3 regions of the Roseobacter sp. EG26 genome follow, and region 2 is predicted to be linked to each of the others. Evidence: riboswitches for the same ligand, from Rfam matches in the RefSeq annotation. Region 2 holds a riboswitch; each other region holds the start of a gene.
The links. Region 2 has a riboswitch for cobalamin ahead of ACOTTU_RS17670 (DUF1636 family protein). Riboswitches for the same ligand answer to the same signal wherever they lie in the genome.

Region 1 (3,271 bases), on a different contig from region 2:
CAGCGCCATTTGCTCGCCCATGCCGCTGAACAAATCCGCCAGCAACCGTGCCAGGCGAATAGCTTCTTCACACAAGGTCAGTTTCATTTGCGTGACACTATTGGAGGTAGACCAACCTTCGTTGAACATCAGATAGACCATCAGGGAAACTTCCGCCAAACGTTTGCTGCGCTCGTGAAGACTGGGCGTTTCAAAGGGAACCGGGTTTGTTGCAATCTTCTTTTTGGCCCGCGTCAGCCGTTGTTCCATCGCCTTCGGGCCAATCAGAAACGCCCGTGCAATCTCTGCCACGCTCAACCCGCCCACGATCCGCAGGGCCAGGGCAATCTGATCCTGTCGCGGCAAGGCCGGGTGGCAACAGATGAAAAGCAGGCGCAGGACGTCATCGCGCACTTCATCCGGGTCGGGCAGATTTTCTTGGGGCATTTCTGGCACCGCGAAATTGGTTTTCAGCAGGGTTTGCCGCCTTTGTCGTTTTCGAACCCGGTCCAGCCCTGCGTTCCGCGCAGCGGTGAGCAACCATGCCAGAGGATCCCGTGGGGCGCCCTTGTCCCTCCATTCTGTCAACGCTTTCAAACAGGCCTCGGAGAAGGCTTCTTCGGCGACATCAATGTCGCGAAAGTAGCGCGTCAATGCCGCAAGCGCGCGCGGTCTGTTGTTCGTGAATGTCGCTTCAAGCCACTCGGACATCTCATCCTTCCGTGGAGATCACGCCTCCGGCCCAGGCAATCGGGCGTATTTCCAGCCGGGCGATCGGAGAAGAGATCATCTCTGCAAAGCGGAGCGCCTCTTTCAGGTCTGCAAATTCCGCCGCGTAAAAGCCCAGAAATCCCTCTTTGGTCTCCGCGAAAGGGCCATCGACAATCAGCGGGGCCTGTCCCGTGGCTGCCGGAGGCTCCAACGTGACGGCCGTGGATGTCGGCATCAGTTTGATCGACAGGAACTCACCGCGCTCGGCCAAGGCCTCCTGCAATGCCGCGTGCCCTGCGAGCACCTCTTTCTTTTTGTCCTCGCTCAGTGTCTCAAACACCCCCGCTTCACCGTAGATTGCAATTGCATACATCATGAGATCGCCTCCCCTGTTGATTTCCAATGGTGCGAGGACGCGCGGGAAAATGCAAATCCGACAGACATCCCGCGTTTTCTAAGCTTCCAATTTTTGCAAATCCGGGAGCGCTCCTAATTTCGCACCTTGAAAGGGCGTGCCACTTGACATTGGACACGGTTCCGACGCAACTGCCTTACTGTTGGTGCTTGTCTGACAAGTGAAAAGGGAATGCGCAGTCGAAGCTTTCGGTGAAGCGCAGCCGCCCCCGCGACCGTGAACGGAAAAGATGTGCCATAAACCACTGGAGCCCGGCTCCGGGAAGGGGTGCACACCACAGGCCTTGCGCCGAAATCCGTGAGCCGGGAGACCTGCCAATGAGACGTGAAGAAACCGGACGGGGTGTTCCGGTGTCGAGATCAGACCTGAACGCTTCAGGCCCCTCTCGCCATCAGACCCGCGCGCCATGAGGAATGGAACCGAAGGTCATGAGCACGGATGCACCCGATGCGCGCACCGAACTGCTGGTCTGCATAAAATGCAGGCGCGGGCAGGACATCCCCGAGGACGACCGCCGCCCCGGGCAACGCCTCTATGACAGTCTGGCCGAGCGCGCCCTGCCCGATGGCGTGCGCCTGAGACCAGTTGAATGCCTGCAAAACTGTGATCATGGCTGCACGATTGCCCTGCGCGGCGGTCAGCGATGGACCTATATCTACGGAAATATCGACGAAGTGTCGCATCCGGACCTGCTGCTGGACGGTGCCGCACGCTACAACGCCACGCAGGATGGGTTGATCCCATGGCGCGAGCGTCCCGACCATTTCAAACGCAACTGCGTTGCCCGCGTCCCCCCACTGGAGAACGAACATGACTGATCTTGCCAAACTTCCCGTCACCGTGATCACCGGGTTTCTCGGCTCCGGCAAAACCACCCTTGTGCGTCAGTTGATGCAGAACCCCGGCGGCAAACGTCTGGCCATTGTGGTCAATGAATTCGGCGATGTGGGTGTGGATGGCGACATCCTGAAAAGCTGCGCGATCCCCGATTGTCCGGCGGAAAACATCATGGAACTGGCCAATGGCTGCATCTGTTGCACCGTGGCAGACGATTTCATTCCCACCATCGAGGCTTTGATGGCGCTCGATCCGCGCCCCGATCACATCCTGATTGAAACCTCCGGGCTGGCGCTGCCGAAACCGCTGCTCAAGGCTTTCGACTGGCCCGATATCCGCTCGAAAATCACCGTCGATGGCGTGATCGCTCTGGCCGATGCCGAGGCCGTGGCGGCAGGACGGTTTGCCCCGGATGTGGCCGCCGTGGACGCCCAGCGCGCCGCGGACGAAAGCATTGATCACGAAACGCCCCTGTCGGAGGTTTTCGAGGATCAGATTTCCTGCGCCGACATCATCCTGCTCACCAAGCCCGATCTGGCCGGACCCGACGGCGTGGCAAAGGCCAAAGCGATCATCGCCGCCGAAACCCCCCGCCCGCTGCCCGTGGTCGAAGTGGCCGAGGGCGTCGTGGACCCGCGCGTGATCCTCGGGCTGGAGGCCGCGGCAGAGGATGACATGGACGCGCGCCCCAGCCATCACGACGGGCATGACGATCACGAACATGATGATTTCGAAAGCATCGTGGTCGAGATCCCCGAACAGGCAGATCCCGCCGATCTTGTGCGCGCGGTCGAAGCGCTGGCCAATGATCACAACATCCTGCGCGTCAAGGGCTACGCGGCGGTCAGCGGCAAACCCATGCGTCTGCTGGTGCAGGCCGTGGGCGCGCGTGTGCGTCATCAATACGACCGTCCGTGGCAGCCCGGCGAGGCGCGTCAGGGCCGTCTGGTCGTGATCGCTGAACATGACGACATCAACGCCGACACGATCCGCACCGTTCTGGGCGCGCGGGCCGTCGAGGCCGCCGAGTAACCTGCCATGCACGTCGTTTTCCGCGAAAGCCACGGGTTGGAGGAGACCGAGACGCCGACGGATCTGGGCCAGAGCCCTGCCGATCTGGTGGTGTTGTCGTTCTCCGACAGTGACCTTGGCGCTTTTGCGGAAGGCTGGCGGCGCGGCGGCGGGCCGGAGGGGCGCTTGCCCAGCCTGCGGTTGGCCAATCTGGTAGCGCTCAAACATCCGCTGTCGGTCGACACCTATGTGGCGCAGACGCTGGAGGGGGCAAAGGGCATTCTGATCCGGCTCATCGGCGGCGTGCCTTACTGGTCC
Region 2 (3,271 bases):
CTTGGGGCCCGACGCGCTCAGGGCTTCTTTTACGGCCGACCCGATTTGCCAGAACGCGCGTTGACGCATGCCTTGTCTGTCCCGGCAGAAGCCGAGCCGAAAGCCGCCAGTTAGTCGAACAGCGAAACCCAAACCACTCACAGACCCATTGCTCCAACGAATTTCCAGCGACGCTATTGGCCACGGAAACAGAGGGCAGCCTTTGGACTGCCCCGTCCCCGCCGACTATCAAGTTTTTCCCCGTGTGCCAGCGTCAAGGTGAAAGCCGTTTTCGCACCCACTATCCGCCCGACAGGTTTTGACCTGCGCCAAAGTAAAATCTATCAAATACGCATAGCAGCCAAAAAATCCGGGGCACGCCATGCGATCCACGAAACTCATCCACATCGTCAGCGCTCATGCGGCGGGCGAGGTGGGGGATGTTATTGTCGGCGGATGCGACCCGCCGCCCGGGGATACACTTTGGGACCAGCGAAGCTGGATTGCGTAAGATCAGACACTTCGTAATTTCGTGCTCAATGAGCCTCGTGGCGGTGTCTTCAGGCACGTCAATTTGCTGGTGCCTCCCAAATCAAAAACGGCCGATGCTGCATGGATCATCATGGAACCAGAGGACACGCCGCCGATGTCGGGGTCAAACGCCATGTGCGTCGCAACCGTGTTGCTAGAAACCGGCATTCTGCCGATGCAGGAACCACTGACCTATATAACGCTCGAAGCGCCGGGTGGCGAGATACGCGTCGAAGCGACTTGCCAGAACGGCAAGGTTACAAAAGTTTCCATCACGAACGTCGCATCATTTGCGGACCAGATTGATGTGAGTTTGACTGTCCCCGGCCTGGGTCAGATCAAGGTTGATACAGCGTTTGGCGGCGACAGTTTCGTGCTTGTTGATGCGCGCCAGATTGGTATGGAACTGGAACCCGGGAATGCACGTCATCTCGCCAAACTCGGCGCCGAGCTTACCGATGCTGCAAACAACCAGATAGGCTTCACACACCCGGAGATTCCGGATTGGGATCATATTTCGTTTTGTCAATTCACCTGGCCAGTTGAAACCAAATCTGGAAAATCGACAGGCGCCAATGCGGTGTCAATCAAGCCCGGAAAGCTGGATCGATCCCCCTGTGGCACTGGAACTTGCGCCCGAATGGCCTTGCTGTATGCCAAAGGGAACATGACCGTGGGCGAGAAACTTCATTCCAAATCCATCATCGGGTCAGAATTCATAGGCGAGATCGTGGCCCAAACGACGGTCGGAAACCGACCCGCAATCATCCCAAAAATCGCGGGAACAGCCTGGATTACCGGCACACATCAATTGATGCTGGATCCCACCGATCCATGGCCCGGCGGGTATCGGCTAAGTGATACCTGGCCCGCCTGACCAAGACATCGCACCCTGTTTGGACCATCCTTTATAAATTGGCGCCAGCGCGCCGCCACCCGAGGGCAAGAAACGGTGCAGCCAAGGTCGCAGCAAATCAAGAGATCCGCACGTCACTCTCCTCCAGTGCTATGATCGCCGCGGGAGTTCTGGGCCGAGGTCGCCGCAGTTTGTCTACCCCCTCGGCTTGGGAAAGCCACTCGCCTTCTATATGCGTATTCTGCCGAGCAAGGGTCACGAGAGTTCCAATATCAGCCTCGGCGTCAACATCGCCAAAGAGATAGGCGGCTGTTCGCGTTCCATGATAGGCAAGCGTACAGGGACGCCCGCAGCCCGCGACAAAGGCAACGCCCGAGATTTCAAAATCGTCCGTGATCGTGTCACCCGCTACATCAATAGCAGCACGCAACCGTGCAATCAGCTCATAGCCAGGGGCGCAGCTGCGACCCTTATGTGGGCAGGATGTACAGATTGTAATCCGGTGTCTTGATGTTCCCATGTCGCCCTCCGCGATATCGCGAGGAACCGACCGGGGTATGCATATCTCAACGGGTTGAACCGTAGAACCACCATATCCTCCTGTCCGGACACCCCGCCCGGGTTGAAGTTGCGTTGACGATGGCAGGTCTCCTGACTTACGGGTCTGGGCTTGCCCGATCCTTCCCGAATGCCATGGCATTCAGTGGTGATCATCGGGGTCACTCGCCGCTTACAGTTGCGGGGGCAGTCACGGAATCAGCACGTTCTGGCGCTTCACCGTATTCCCTTTTCATCCCGGAATCGTTTCGCTCCTCCGGGAACCATCAGGTCTTTTGTCGGGGACAAACGGCAAGGCGTCAAGGCGTGAAATCAGCTCAGGTACTCTCTTGTCGTTTTCGGTAGTTTTGCCAGACTAGCCTCTATCCGACTGGTCCATTTTGGCCCACGTGCGAGTGCCGTTTCATAGGCTTCCTTGAGCTCATCAGGTCGCAATTCTGCAAGTGCGCGGATCAGAAATTCCGCTTGTGCGCGATCTTTTATCGATTTTTGAGCGTCAGGCCCCCCAGCCCTGCGATCTGCCACAATCAATTTGTGGATCGCATATTTTTCAGGCCGCGGGATCTGTATCAACACACCGGATCGATAGAGTGACGCTGCTGGTATTGGGTCTTCCAGGAGGTAGTCGAGGTGTCGCAAGGCAATTGCGCTGACCCCGAGAGCCGGCAGGTCCCGCACACCCTCGTCGCGTTGCGCTGGCATCAGAAATTCCACCAGGGTTTCACCGCCACCTTGGGACCAGCGCCATGTGCGCGTGTGATCTATGGATGGCATCGGCTGGAACTTCAGATCACTGAAAACTTCTGCCAGCGGCGTTTCCACCGCATCACCAACTGCAAAGGATAGTCGCTCAAAACTGCCAATGTCTATGTCACCGGTCTGCGCCAGTTGATCAAATCCCAATCGAACCCCGAGTTCGCCTTCGTAATGTCTGAAAGCCACCGTTCCCACCAACGTCCCGCCGAGCCGAAATACCCCGGTACGTGCGAAAGCACTGAGCAAGCTGCCCGTGCGTTGGTCGGCAGAGGCGTACCCTTCAGCTCTCAACACTCTGACCAAACGTGTTTGTTCGCGCTTCCGTTCTGCCTCCCCTGCCTTCAGGTCTTTGGCCTGCTCAAGCCGCCCACGCAATTCCGAGCTATCCGGACCGAGGTATTTCTGGGCCATAGTATTGCCGACCCGATATTTATCGTACCAAAAAACACGCCCTTTGACGGTCACGGCAACAGCCGTTCCCTTAAGGTTTGAGACCAGATCATCGCGCAGGAGCCGTAAAAGGTCATGGTAGGCCGACATCCCGATCTGAGAGTGGAACTTCATTTGTTATCCAGCAAAAATATATTTTGA
Region 3 (3,271 bases), on a different contig from region 2:
CCCGCGATCCAGAATTTGTTCTTGCATGCCTAGATAAGCGCCCCACCAGATCATCATGTCTTCTGATTGGAACTGCTGGAATCCTGCTTCACCATCCAGCATGACAACGACCCGCTCGACACCTTCGGGCCAGCCTTCGTCGCGCAGGCGCCTGCCCGTTGTGATGTGGATGGGTCCATTGATATCATTCAGGGGTATCGCATGCGCTGCGGTGAGGGCCTGAATAGATGTAACGCCGGGGAAAACGCGGATTTCTGGTTTCGGGACTAGTCTCTGGGCGATGCGTAACGTGCTGTCATAGAGCGACGGATCGCCCCAGACCAGCAATGCGACGGGCCCCGGTGGTGTGTTTTTGTCTGAGGCTGCGTGCCATCTCTTCGCAATTTCATCATGCCAACTTTCAACCCGTTCCAGATAAGGCAGGTTTTCATCCCGAAGCGGATAGTCAAACGGCACAATCTCGGCCTCTGAGCCACTGGCTTTGATAATCCGGTGACGCAACTCGGCCAGATCGTCTTTCCCTTGTCCCTTGTGCGGCATCAGGATGACCGACGCATCGCGAATAGCGGCCATGCCTTCCCCGGTGACGTGGGCCGGGGAACCAGTGCCAATACCGATGAGCCAAAGGGTGTCGATCACTCTGAATTTCCCAAAGAAAATCCCGGACCCCGCCTGGGGATCCGGGACCGTGATTTGCGTGACGATCAGGCTGCGGTGTAGAGGCGCTGCGTGAACAGACCGGATATGGATTTGAAACGCAGGGTTTTTGCGCCTGCCAGAACCGCCAGGTCAGCGATGGGTTCAATCAGCACGACAAGCATGTAAGCGAGACCGAAGGTCAACACGGACTGGAATGTTTCGGCACCGATGCCCTGACCGTAGAACGCCCAGAAGGCGACCCATGCCACAACGCCACCCTGATAAAGGCCGGACAGCTTCAGAACGTCCGAATAGGCCAGATCGACATAGGCTTTGTCTTCGGGGATGAACCGGCTGGCCACTGCGTGCATGGCAAAGAGCGGGACAAGCAGGGTGGTCACATTGACGAAGAACATTGGCATATCGCTGGGCGCGAAGAACGTGCCCTGGATCAACAGGCCCAAGGCAAGGCCCAGGGCGGCAGGCGCGGCACCCATCAGCAAAAAGAGCGTTGTTCCCAGGATGAAGTGCACTTCGGAGACGCCAACCGGGAAATGCGGCAGAACTTCAAAGAAGATAAATGTGCCGATGGTGGCCATGGCGGTGCGCGCCGCGAACGAGCCGATGTTGCTCTTGGCAAGATCACTCAGCGCCAGTTTGGCCGTATATCCGGCGGCACCCGCTGCTGTTGCATAGGCAAAAGCCATTTTGGCCCCGTCTACGACACCCGGTTCGATATGCATGTTTGCGTCCTTTCTCTGCTGCCCCTCCGGCAGCGCTTGGTCCGTGCGAACACGGGGGGATTATCTTTCGGAACGGCAGGTCTCCTGACTTGCGGGTCACTGCGCGCGGGTCCTTCCCAGCCTTTGGCCAGTGGGTCATCCGTTGCGCTTGCCGCTTACAGTTGCGGGGGCAGTCCGGGCCTTTCACCCAATTCCCTTTTCAGCCACAGAATGTAGCACCGTCCTTTAGTCCTATCCCCGATGCTCGCGCTCGAACAAGCAAAAAAACGACTTTCAACTCTCGGCAAACGGCCCATAGAGGATCAGGGCGGGTTTATCGCTGATTTCCTGCGCCAGATTTTGGGCCAATTCGGAAACTGTGGTGCGTATGATCGTCTGATCGGGTCCGCTGACGCTCTCGGCAAGAATCGCGGGTGTATCGGCGGGCAGTCCCTTTTCGGTGAGCGCTTCGAGCAATTTGGGAAAAGTGCGCTGGCCCATGAAAACCACCGTGGAGGCAGAAGGGTCCGCCAGCGCGTGCAGATCAAGATCGGGGGGGAGTTGCCCGCTCACATCGTGGCCGGTCACAAATTGCACACGGCGCGCGGTCAGACGACGCGTCAGCGGTATGCCCGCGGCGGCCGCAGCGGCGCAGGCAGACGGGATACCGGGGATGATCTCGTAAGGAATACCTGCATCGCGCAGCGCGATCAGCTCTTCTTCGAGACGGCCAAATAGACCGCTGTCGCCGGATTTCAGGCGCACAACCCGTTGATCCATCTGCGCATATTCCACCAGCAGACGGCTGACGTGATGCTGTTTTGGTGAGGGTCTGCCCGCGCGTTTGCCGACCCCGACCAGATCAGCGCCGGAGCGGGCGTGGCTGAGGATCGGACCGGAGGACAGATCATCAAAAAGCACCGCATCCGCGCGTTTCAACCGGTCTACGGCCTTGAGGGTCAGCAACTCCGGATCCCCGGGGCCGGAGCCGACGAAACTCACAAAACCGGTCATTGGGCTTCCTCAGCCGTGATCAGGTGGAAAAACGTGCCCGTGACATGGCCGCGATGCGAGCCCGTTTCGGGAACGGCATTACCATCCGCATCGGCCACACGCGCGAGGGGCGCATCAGGTTGTTGGAGGATGGTGGAATAGTGGAATTCATGACCGCGCAGGGCCGCACTCGGCGCGTGGCCGGGCAAGGGTGCTTCGAGAACCGCGCGCCGGTATCCAAGGTGGAATTTACGTTTTTCGTAGCTGGTGACCAGACCCAGCAATCCGGCCATTTGGTGGCGCGTGCCCGCCTTGTCGATCAGCGCTTCGCCCAGAGCCATATAGCCGCCGCACTCGCCGTGAACGGGTCGGGTTTTAGCGTGTTTCGCAAGGCCGGATTTGAAGGTTTCCGCCGCAGCCAGGGTGCCACCATGCAGTTCCGGGTATCCACCCGGCAACCAGACAAGATCCGCCTCTGCGTCGGGAGCTTCATCGGAAAGCGGCGAAAACGGCAGGATTTCAGCGCCATGGGCGCGCCAACCTTCGAGCAAATGCGGATAGGTGAAGGAAAAGGCAGCGTCCCGAGCCAGCGCAATCCGCTGTGCCGGTGGCTTCGGGAGCTGTGTGCGCGCGTGGACGGGTATCTGCCCTCTGGCGGCAGCCCGGATTGCGGCAATATCCACATGCTCTCTCAGAAAATCCGCGTAACCGGCAATGGCCGCGTCAAGATCGGGATGCTCGACCGCCTGTATCAGACCGAGGTGGCGTTCCGGCAAGGTCAGATCGCCGCGCCGGGGCAGAACGCCCAGAACGGTGATGTCCGCCTGTTCCATCCCACGACGCGCCAGCCGTTCATGACGCGGCGAGGCACAACGGTTCAGGATCACACCGGCAAAGGGAACATCCGGGTTATAGGC

Region 1: it holds a riboswitch for cobalamin, as region 2 does, so the genes downstream of both, ACOTTU_RS14740 (DUF1636 domain-containing protein) here and ACOTTU_RS17670 (DUF1636 family protein) in region 2, are expected to answer to the same signal.
Region 3: it holds a riboswitch for cobalamin, as region 2 does, so the genes downstream of both, ACOTTU_RS14675 (energy-coupling factor ABC transporter permease) here and ACOTTU_RS17670 (DUF1636 family protein) in region 2, are expected to answer to the same signal.

What each region holds. Positions count from the first base shown of each region.
Region 1 is NZ_JBNBLH010000006.1:108,809-112,079, reverse strand. It holds gene ACOTTU_RS14750 (RNA polymerase sigma factor) at 1-690, opposite strand, end outside; gene ACOTTU_RS14745 (YciI family protein) at 692-1,066, opposite strand; cobalamin riboswitch at 1,232-1,438, shown strand; gene ACOTTU_RS14740 (DUF1636 domain-containing protein) at 1,534-1,923, shown strand; gene cobW (cobalamin biosynthesis protein CobW) at 1,916-2,974, shown strand; gene cobN (cobaltochelatase subunit CobN) at 2,981-3,271, shown strand, end outside.
Region 2 is NZ_JBNBLH010000008.1:84,169-87,439, reverse strand. It holds gene ACOTTU_RS17680 (putative bifunctional diguanylate cyclase/phosphodiesterase) at 1-114, shown strand, start outside; partial or broken gene ACOTTU_RS17675 (trans-3-hydroxy-L-proline dehydratase) at 362-1,387, shown strand; gene ACOTTU_RS17670 (DUF1636 family protein) at 1,485-1,886, opposite strand; cobalamin riboswitch at 1,991-2,207, opposite strand; gene ACOTTU_RS17665 (nucleotidyltransferase family protein) at 2,237-3,244, opposite strand.
Region 3 is NZ_JBNBLH010000006.1:95,811-99,081, forward strand. It holds gene cobF (precorrin-6A synthase (deacetylating)) at 1-639, opposite strand, end outside; gene ACOTTU_RS14675 (energy-coupling factor ABC transporter permease) at 705-1,382, opposite strand; cobalamin riboswitch at 1,440-1,620, opposite strand; gene cobA (uroporphyrinogen-III C-methyltransferase) at 1,656-2,375, opposite strand; gene ACOTTU_RS14685 (cobyrinate a,c-diamide synthase) at 2,372-3,271, opposite strand, start outside.